DNA from 3 places in the Alicyclobacillus tolerans genome. Region 3 is predicted to be linked to each of the others. Evidence: predicted binding sites of a transcription regulator. Region 3 holds the regulator's gene; each other region holds the start of a gene.
What was found. Region 3 encodes LexA, which represses DNA repair genes until DNA is damaged. Its sites were predicted from a motif close to CGAACATATGTTCG; they were not measured.

Region 1 (3,286 bases), 1.4 Mb from region 3:
CGAGCAGGGAGAGTAAAATCGGGTAAAGTTGTTCACTGCGATTGGTTGGGCGCGGCAGGGTTTTGGCACGGAAAAATCCACCTGTCATGCCCTCGTAGGTCAGCCCAAGCCCTATGCGCCGCCCGCACTGCTGTGTGTAACGGGTACGAGAGCAGACTTCGTCCAATAGTTCTAAAATTACTACCGCTACTTCTTCTCTCTGATAAAAATCGCGAGGTAGCGTAGTGCGGTTGCTGTAACCCCGATGCGGCGTCTGTAACGCATTGTCGTTCAAAGTGCTGCCATCCTGGCCTTGGGCCCATCGCTGGATAACCTCTCCCCATACACCAAACCGCGTCCGCAAACGTCCCAGTGGTAAGCGTGCTACATCGCCAATTGTTTGGCATCCAAACTCTTCTATTAATATTTGCGCGCGCCGTTTCAGTCCCCACATCTCTGTTACAGGTAGTGCGTGCAATTCGTGTATCAATTGATCTTGCGTCCACCAGATCACGCCGCCCCGTCTGTGTTTGGCCGCCTTATTGGCCATTTTGGCTGCCCATTTGTTAGGAGCGAGACCCACCCGGCAACGAATACGAAATTGATCCCAGATACGGGTGCGCAATTCGCTGGCGGTTTGTAACGGATCGGCAAAAAAATGGCTTGGATAAGGAAAGGCAAAGAAGCATTCGTCAATCGAGAAAGATTCTGCCTTAGGGAACATTTGACGAATGGTCTCTTGAATACGCAGAGAAGTTTCCAAATAAAGACGCATGCGTGGTCGCACGCAGATGAGTTTTGGGCATGCGCGGACAGCTTCCCCCAGTCGCATGGCGGTGGAAACGCCCATTGCTTTGGCTGTTGGCGAGGCGGCCAAAACAATACCGCTTCGTCGCTCTGGATCACCTGTAACGGCGAGTGGGGGGTCGCTCTCATCGCATTCTAAATGCCGGCTGGCTGTGAAGGCTGGAGTGGTGGCCACCTCCACTGACGCGTAGAAACTTTGCATATCCACTAGACCTACAATCCATTCAGTGCTGCTCATGGACAGGACCCAGTTGCATCCGTGCTTCCAGCTCTGCTGTCAGCATGGGGCGCATATAAATGGCTTCGTGTGTGTATCCTTTTTCTTTATATTTGACTACCCACTCCAAGTCTTCTTCCATCACGTCTACAATCTCTGTTTGGCTCTCCTTCAAAAGGCGAAGTAAGCGTGCCCGTTGTTGATGGATATGTCGCTCTGCCAAATCGAGCAGAAGGAGGCCGCGAATGGCTAAAGTTGGTCTCATGATTGATCACCCTTAACGAACATATGTTCGTATTTATCAGTATATGCATTTCTGCGCTGAAATCAAGCGAAAAGTTTTGTCAAATTTTGAGGGGATTGAATGAAATGCTGAATTGACGAAGTGGATAGGGTTTTGTAGAATTTCTCCAAGAGCTTTATTGTCAAACGAATCTCGAATAAGAGCCTATGAAAAAAGGGTACCTGGCGCACAGTCCGCAGCGAGTCGGGAGGGTGCGAGCCGATGGCGAGGTGGCCAGGGAGTATGATTTTGGAGGCCGCAGGCTGAGCGTAGGGGCGAGGTTTGCGCGGAAGTCCCCGTTACCGGACAGAGTGGACAGAAAAGCATGTCCGCTTGCCAGAGGTGCGTCATACGGTAATGAGAATGATGATTGCAGTTCCAACCAACATCATTTTTCAGCCCGAGCGCATGAATTTGGGTGGTACCGCGGCTATACAGCTCGCCCCAAACAGGGGCGGGCTTTTTGGTGTTACACCGATTGGTATGGACTGGCATGGATAGAGAAGGGAGTTTTAACATGACGAATCCAAAAACATTTTACGTTACCACACCTATTTATTACCCGAGCAATCGCTTGCATATTGGGCACGCCTATACCACGGTAGCTGCTGATGCCATTGCCCGCTATAAGCGGTTGCGTGGCTACGATGTCATGTTTCTTACAGGGACGGACGAACACGGCCAGAAAATCCAGCAAAGCGCGGAGGCTGCTGGTCAGAAACCACTCGAGTTTCTCGATGGCATTATTGCCTGGATTCAAAATTTGTGGAAAGAGTTGGACATTTCCTACAACGATTTTATCCGCACCACAGAGTCCCGTCATACCGAAGTGGTGCAGGCCCTGTTTGAACGGTTGGTTGCGCAGGGGGACATCTATTTATCCGATTATGAAGGGTGGTATTGCACACCCTGTGAATCTTTCTGGAGTGAACGCGAATTGGTGGACGGCAAGTGTCCTGATTGTGGCCGTCCTGTGCATTACACCAAAGAGGAAAGCTACTTTTTCCGGATGAGTCGATATGTTGACCGACTTCTCCAGTTTTATGAGGAAAATCCAGAATTCATACAACCAGAATCGCGCAAAAACGAGATGATTAACAACTTTATCAAACCTGGCTTGCAAGATTTATGTGTTTCTCGAACTTCTTTTGATTGGGGCGTACATGTGCCAAGCAACCCGAAACACGTTGTCTACGTCTGGCTCGATGCGCTTACCAACTACATTACGGCTATTGGTTATGGATCGTCTGATCCGCAAAAGGAGGAGCAGTTTGCACGCTACTGGCCTGCAGACGTCCATCTGGTGGGCAAGGAGATTGTCCGTTTCCACACCATCTACTGGCCGATCTTTTTAATGGCGCTTGGTTTGCCGTTGCCGAAGAAGGTCTACGCTCATGGCTGGCTGCTGATGAAAGACGGGAAAATGAGCAAATCCAAAGGTAATGTGGTCGATCCGCTTCTGCTCATTGAGCGCTATGGGCGAGACGCGATTCGCTATTTCTTGTTGCGTGAAATTCCGTTCGGACAGGATGGCGTTTTCACACCGGAAGCGTTGATTGAACGGCTCAATTTTGATTTGGCGAACGATCTGGGCAATCTTGTTCATCGCAGTGTGGCTATGTTGCATCGTTATCGGCAAGGTGTGGTGCCGCGCCCGGGGCAGCGGGAAGCGGTCGATCTCGCTTTGGCTCATTTAGTGGATGAGACAGTCGACGCAGTAGAGGCGCACATGGAACGGTTGGAATTCTCTGTGGCGCTGGAGGCACTGTGGAAGTTGGTACGTCAGGGCAACAAATATATTGACGAGACTGCTCCTTGGGCGCTGGCCAAGAATGATCAACAGGAGCGGCTGGATACGGTGCTCTATCATATGGTAGAAACGATTCGCGTCCTTTCGATACTTGTACAGCCGTTCATGACAGATTTTCCTCGTGCTGTGGTTGCGCAGTTTGGTTTCCCGGTAGACGCTTTTAGCTGGGCCTCGTTGCGCGAGTTTGGCC
Region 2 (3,286 bases), 990 kb from region 3:
ACTATTGAAAGAGCGGCTATGCGGAAAAATACCTTCTTCCATACCGATTAAAAAAACGATGGGAAATTCCAGTCCTTTGGCACTATGCAGTGTCATGAGTGTGACACCTTGCGCCGATTCAGGCGAAGGGCGACCATTATCCATGTCTGTATCAGCCACCAGGGAGACATCAGTAAGAAATTGACTCAGCCTTTCTACAGGTTCCAATCCTGGCCAATTTTCATCAAACTCCTTCGTCAGCGAGAGAAATTCTTCGAGGTTTTCTATGCGACTCTCTGCTTCTAAAGAATGTTCTGTCTGCAGCATCTCCACGTATTTTGTCTGCTCAATGATCAGACGAGCGATTTCTGTAACCGACAATTTTTTCTGCTGTTCATGACATTCTTCCATCCACTCCGCAAAGGAGGTTAAACCCATTTTAGCTTTGCCGCTTAAACTAGCAGCCTCGAGATGTTCACAGGCCGCCAACAAGGGCATTTGATGTGCATTTGCATATTCTGCCAATCTGCCTAGCGATGTGTCACCAATTCCGCGTTTTGGCACATTGACGATGCGCAAAAATGAAGCGTCGTCCGCAGGATTGTCAATAAGTCTTAAATAAGCAATCAAATCACGAATTTCTTTTCGTTCGTAAAAACGCACACCGCCATAGATGCGGTAGGGTATACCTCGTTGCAAAAAGGTTTCCTCAATCACACGCGATTGAGCGTTTGTACGATACAGCACAGCAGCATCCGTGTATTGTCCTCCCGCTTCGACCCATTTCACCAACTCTTGAGAGATCCAGGCAGCTTCAACACGCTCATCACGGCATTCCAAAAGTTGAGCAGCCTCACCTTTTTCACCATCCGTCCACAGCGTCTTCTCTTGACGATCGCGATTATTTCGAATTACATGATTGGCAATATCCAGGATGGTTTGCGTTGAACGGTAATTTTGTTCTAAACGAATCACCTTGGCTTCCGGGAAGTCTTTTTCAAACTGCAAAATATTACGAATATCCGCACCACGCCAACCATAAATAGATTGATCGGAATCCCCTACGGCGCAAAGATTTCGATGCTCATCTGCAAGTAGGCGGATCAAGATATATTGAGCATGATTGGTATCCTGATATTCATCCACATGAATGTAACGATATTTTTGACTGTATGCCGACCGAACATCAGGAACTGCGCGAAAAAGTTCAACTGTTTTCATAATGAGATCGTCAAAATCAAGCGCTTCGTTCAGTTTCAATCTGCGCTCATATTCGATGTAGGTGTCTGCTACAATTCGGCTAAACAAATCACGTGCTCCATCTTTGGCCTTTTGGGGACTTACCAATGCATTTTTATGCTGACTAATGCCTCCCAGCACCGCACGCGGATCAAATCTCTTGCTATCTATTTGGTAATCGCGCAGAATTTTACGTACAATGGCAATCTGATCCGAGCTGTCAAGTACGGTAAACCGCGTACTGTATCCCATCTGGTCAATATCGCGGCGTAAAATTTTTGCACAGAAAGAATGGAATGTGCTGGCCATGACATCTTGTCCAGCCAGTCCAACCCATTGTTCAATACGCTCACGCATTTCGCGTGCAGCTTTATTGGTAAAAGTAATGGCAAGCACATTCCAAGGCGAAACTCGACAATGCCCCAGCAGATAAGCTATCCTGCGAGTGAGTACGCTTGTTTTTCCGCTGCCCGCACCAGCGAGAATTAAAAGTGGTCCCTCTGTAGCTTGTACAGCTTCTAATTGAGCGGGATTCAGTCCGTCGAGAATGCGCTCGCTGCCAATTCCCATTTTATGCATAAACATCAAGCACCTAACTTCCCTTGGAGGATGATTTCTATTATATCAGTCCTCAACTCATGGATGCGAACAAATGACCGAACATATAAAGGCTTTTTAGAGAGTTGACGCTCCAAGAGGAAGCGTGCTATAGTAGCTTTTGTTCAAATAGAGGTCTTTATTTTCGGAATGTAGCTCAGGTGGTAGAGCGCACGGTTCGGGACCGTGAGGCCGCAGGTTCGAGTCCTGTCATTCCGACCAGGTTGCCTAGAATGTGATAATCCGTTTTTTTAAACATAAAAAATAAAGTCGCAGATTCCTTGTTTAAATCGAGAGAATCAGGCGACTTTTTTAATCTACAATCCATTACTTTTCATCTTTCGTATTGACGATTAAAGCAGCAAGCGCAATATAAGTAATGAAAAGTCTGGCGCTTGTAGCCGTAAAATCAATTTTCTTTTGTCTAGCAATACCAAGGACGTAGATAAGCGTAGATTGCAAAATAAGGAATAGAAAAGCGATATTGTTGTACCCTTCCGGCAAGAGAGCTTCCAGAAGCAAAAATGATATCATGGCCCAGACTATAGTTCTGGTCAAGAAGTCATCGTTCATACTCCTACCCCCTAGTCCAGCCACCTATCGTCTGTTGTCATTTTACGCCATCCTCAAACAAAGAGGCACTGACAATTGCCACTCCCCAATTCGAAGTCGAATGAAAAGAAAACTTCTTTGTCTTTTATCTAAGTACGTCTGAGGTCTAGATTATTGATCAAGTTCTTCCCATTCTTCTTCGGTTCCCAATTCAGGCAACAATAAAGACGCTTGGCTATTCGGCAATGCTTCCACTTGTCTTAATTTACGTTCAATGCCGCGCGAACTTCGAGAAGCTCGTTCTATCACATTACTTGCTTCTTGTAATTTTTTCTGAGTTTTTTGGAGCAAGTCCCCAAATGTACCAAACTGTGTCTTAATGGCCCCCAGTAACTCCCAAACTTCGCTCGATCTCTTTTGAATAGCCAGTGTACGAAATCCCATTTGCAAACTGTTTAACAAAGCTGTGATGGTGGTGGGGCCTGAGACAATCACCCGAAATTCTTGTTGCAATTTTTCCAGCATGCCTGGTTGACGCAATACTTCAGCAAACAAGCCTTCAATGGGCAGATACAGAATAGCAAAATCTGTCGTATGAGGTGGGTCAAGATATTTGTCGGATATCGATTTTGCCTCTTGACGAATTCTTGACAGCAGAGACTTGGCAGTTTCCTGCATGAATTCCAAGTCCCCCCTATCTTCCGCATCTAACATCCTTTGATAGTCTTCCAATGGAAATTTACAATCAATTGGCAACCATACAGCTTCATCTTGACGATCACGACCTGGCAATTTTATGGCAAACTCAACGCGATCGGCAGAACCTTTGCGCACTGAGACATTTTTCTCATACTGTTCGGGTGATAATATTTGCTCAAGAAGCATTTCTAATTGAATTTCTCCAAATGTACCTCTGGTT
Region 3 (3,286 bases):
AAGTGCACCGGAAGAAGCCGTATCCGCGATATTTCAGATATTGCGTAATATTCGTTGCATAGAAACGGAGGCGGATGAGATTGACGATACCTGTGGAAGAGAGATTCAACCGTTGGCAGAAGCATTTTTTTAGGCCGCTGGAAGAGGGTAGACCGGCGGACTGGGAACTGATTGCCCAGTTTGGCGAGGAGCCGCCTGTGGAGTGTCATTCCATTACGGGGCTGATTTCCTGGTTGTATGGCGCAGTGTATTCAGGAGATGAAAGAGAAGACACGCAATTCTTTTTTCGCTACCATATTGTGAAACCTTTGCATCAAAACTGTACAATGTGGGGGCAGCGTTCGCAGATTTTATACGGGCCTGCGGTGATTCACGACAATACGGTTCCCCCGCCGTGGGCAAGTGAAGAGGAACAGGAAGAATGGGAAGAGATGGAGTTTTCGGATGAGCCGCCTGTAGAGTGGAACATTCTCACGGAACGAACGCTCATCCAGTCTTTGCTTCAAAACGGTGCCTTGCGGCTCATGGAACGCAAGGATGCCTATATTCTGAGAGCTAATGCTGACATACGTAAACGAACTTGCGGAGATTGTAGGGCGTGCCGTTTTCTTGTGGAAGAACAGGGAAGAACGATTTGTCAGGCACAACGGCAATGGACGGGCGCGGATGCTGAGTATGGGCAAACCTGTGGTGATTTTTCACCGAATTCCAATGGAAGCGCAAGTGATCAGTATATCCGTATCGATGCAGAAGACGTCTATTTGCCGCCGTGGACGGTGCAGACGTACTTTGGGTTAGGTGATGAGTCGAGAAAAGGGAGTCGGCTGGACGCATCGTGGATCACAGAGATGAAGGAACAGCTGCACAACTATGAAGTGTATGAACGAGATCACGGTAACGAATGAGTAACGAAAAAGTAACGAATTTGTTCCAAACTGAGCAAAACCTCTGAACATAAAAAGTCCAGAAAACCCTGATAAAACAAGGTTTTTCTGGACTTATGGATACATGGTGATACAACCGGGAATGTTCTAGTATGGAATATGAAATCAATACCTGGAGTCGCTAATCCACTTTCAAGTGTACAAAGTACACTTTCTAATCTAACAAGCTCTTTGACAAATGCTTTAGGCCAAGGGTCTCAACAACTGGGGAACTCGCTGGGAAGTGCATTAAGTCAGGGAGCAAACCAGTTGAGTAGTAGTCTGAGTTCCTCAGGAAGTAGCTCCAATCCAGTCAATCAGCTGGGAAGTGCGTTGAGTCAGACATCTGGCTTATTGGGCTAACTTTTGTATGTGGGATATGGGCAGCATGCTGTCCTAGTTTTATAAATTTGCTGCCCATTCTATGATGTGATTTTAAACGGTTTTCAGACTTTTATTCATTCATGTTTATGAGTTATGAAAATACTTTATATAAAGTTCTAAACTTGCTTCAGTACTCTTTCTGAAAAATCGTATAAATCAAACAGTCGAATATCAAAAAAGTTATCTTGATTTTTAATCGAATAAGTGACTTTTCTATATGATGTAGAAGTAAATCGTAGTTTATATTTTATTGTTCATAAAATATAAAGTCATGAAAAAGAACGATATAACCCAATTACTTTTCCTAAAATATTTACATGATTGAAATAAAGGGGTTGTAGCGAAGAGTTTTCTGGTTGAAGTCGAATTCTGTTCATTTCTCTAAAAAATCTTTTTACAGTTGCTTCTTCATCATCCGTAATTGCTACGACAATATCACCGTTTTGAGCAGTTGACTGTTGGCGAATAAAAAGTAAGTCTCCATCCATAATACCAGCTTCAATCATGCTGTCACCTTGAACCTTAAGTAAAAAAATTTGTTCAGGAGAATGATACGTATCTGGCAAAGGGAAATAACCCTCTATATGCTCTACAGCTGTGATGGGTTTACCAGCGGTTACTTTTCCAATAATGGGAGCATAGTAAATTGCAGAAGACGATTCCCAATTTGTTGAAGTTTTTTTCGCGATTTGAGTATGCTTCTTTAATAATTCGATTGCACGAGGTTTAGTTGGATCTCTTCGTAGATATCCTTTTTGGCTTAACCGTTCTAAATGACCGTGGACGGTTGAACTAGAAGCGAGTCCTACTGCCTCTCCGATTTCTCGAACGGATGGCGGATATCCATTTTCTGCTATACATTTTTCTATAAAATCAAGTATTTCTTTCTGACGTTTGCTAATATCCATCGCCACAAAACTCCATTCATGCGTACATTCTAATCCTAAGCATAGCATAATATTCTTTGGATGCAAACATATGTTCCGGTTTGTTGGATTGTGTTGAAAATCAAAAATATTTTGGCGTTTTATTCAATCATGTAAGAATTTTAAATGACATTTTCAAGGCCATAGCCATGTACAAATCATCTATTGTCAAACCTAGACCGCTCAAGTTACTATAAGTAAATGTCTTTCCATTTGAAAGGATGGTGTTTTGTGGCGCAATCAGATATAAGATTGAAGTGGTCTATACTTGCAGCTGTTACTTTAGTTTCGTTTATAACGAATGTGGATGCCACAATTGTCGTTATTGGTTTGCCCCGGCTTATGTCTGGTCTCCATATTTCAGTTGTAACTGGACTTTGGACGATTACGTCGTACATTATCACCAGTACGGTTTTTCTTCTTCCTGCAGGTAGATGGTCGGACCTCATAGGTACTAAAAAAATATTTATAGCTGGTCTTGCAATTTTCACAGTAGCCACGTTTTTATGTGGTATTGCGAATTCTGGAAGTGCACTCATTGTATATCGTTTTATTCAGGGAACAGGAGCTGCATTAGCTCTAGCCACTGCCACACCCATCATTGTTAAAGCGTTTCCTGCTAATGAACTTGGTAAGGCGTTGGGGATTAATTCCACTTCTTGGGTAATAGGCTCTATCGTAGGACCTGTTGCAGGTGGCGCGCTGATAAACGCTTTTGGCTGGCGCTCTATTTTTTTTGTAACCATTCCATTTGCCATCATAGGCATGATTGCCGCTATGATCGTACTTCGTGCGGATGTGTCACCTAAGCAACAGGTCAAATCAGATTGGCTTGGTATGATCACGTTTGGTCTAGGGCTTGTAGGATTGCTTGTGTCACTTTCCGAAGGACAGTCCTGGGGTTGGTTATCGCTGCGCACTCTTGGGTTATTTGTTTTGACGCTGGTACTTTTCATATTGTTTGTTTGGATAGAATTACGTGTGAAAGCGCCTCTATTTAATCTCTCGCTAGTCAAACATCGTCATTACTCAGCAGGACTTGGCGTTACATTC

Region 1: ACOJUR_RS01900 (YhjD family protein) is a predicted target of LexA. The motif match lies at 1,285-1,298, and genes of this name have one in related genera.
Region 2: pcrA (DNA helicase PcrA) is a predicted target of LexA. The motif match lies at 1,864-1,877, and genes of this name have one in related genera.

Annotation. Positions count from the first base shown of each region.
Region 1 is NZ_JBMGNK010000002.1:358,841-362,126, forward strand. Features, by position in the region: gene ACOJUR_RS01895 (DNA polymerase IV) at 1-1,024, opposite strand, end outside; gene ACOJUR_RS01900 (YhjD family protein) at 1,011-1,268, opposite strand; gene ACOJUR_RS01905 (hypothetical protein) at 1,569-1,787, shown strand; gene metG (methionine--tRNA ligase) at 1,804-3,286, shown strand, end outside.
Region 2 is NZ_JBMGNK010000002.1:793,357-796,642, reverse strand. Features, by position in the region: gene pcrA (DNA helicase PcrA) at 1-1,788, opposite strand, end outside; tRNA gene ACOJUR_RS04045 (tRNA-Pro) at 1,962-2,037, shown strand; gene ACOJUR_RS04040 (hypothetical protein) at 2,143-2,388, opposite strand; gene ACOJUR_RS04035 (DNA recombination protein RmuC) at 2,539-3,286, opposite strand, start outside.
Region 3 is NZ_JBMGNK010000002.1:1,784,133-1,787,418, forward strand. Features, by position in the region: gene ACOJUR_RS08905 (gamma-glutamylcyclotransferase family protein) at 1-133, shown strand, start outside; gene ACOJUR_RS08910 (hypothetical protein) at 81-905, shown strand; gene lexA (transcriptional repressor LexA) at 1,577-2,215, opposite strand; gene ACOJUR_RS08920 (DHA2 family efflux MFS transporter permease subunit) at 2,465-3,286, shown strand, end outside.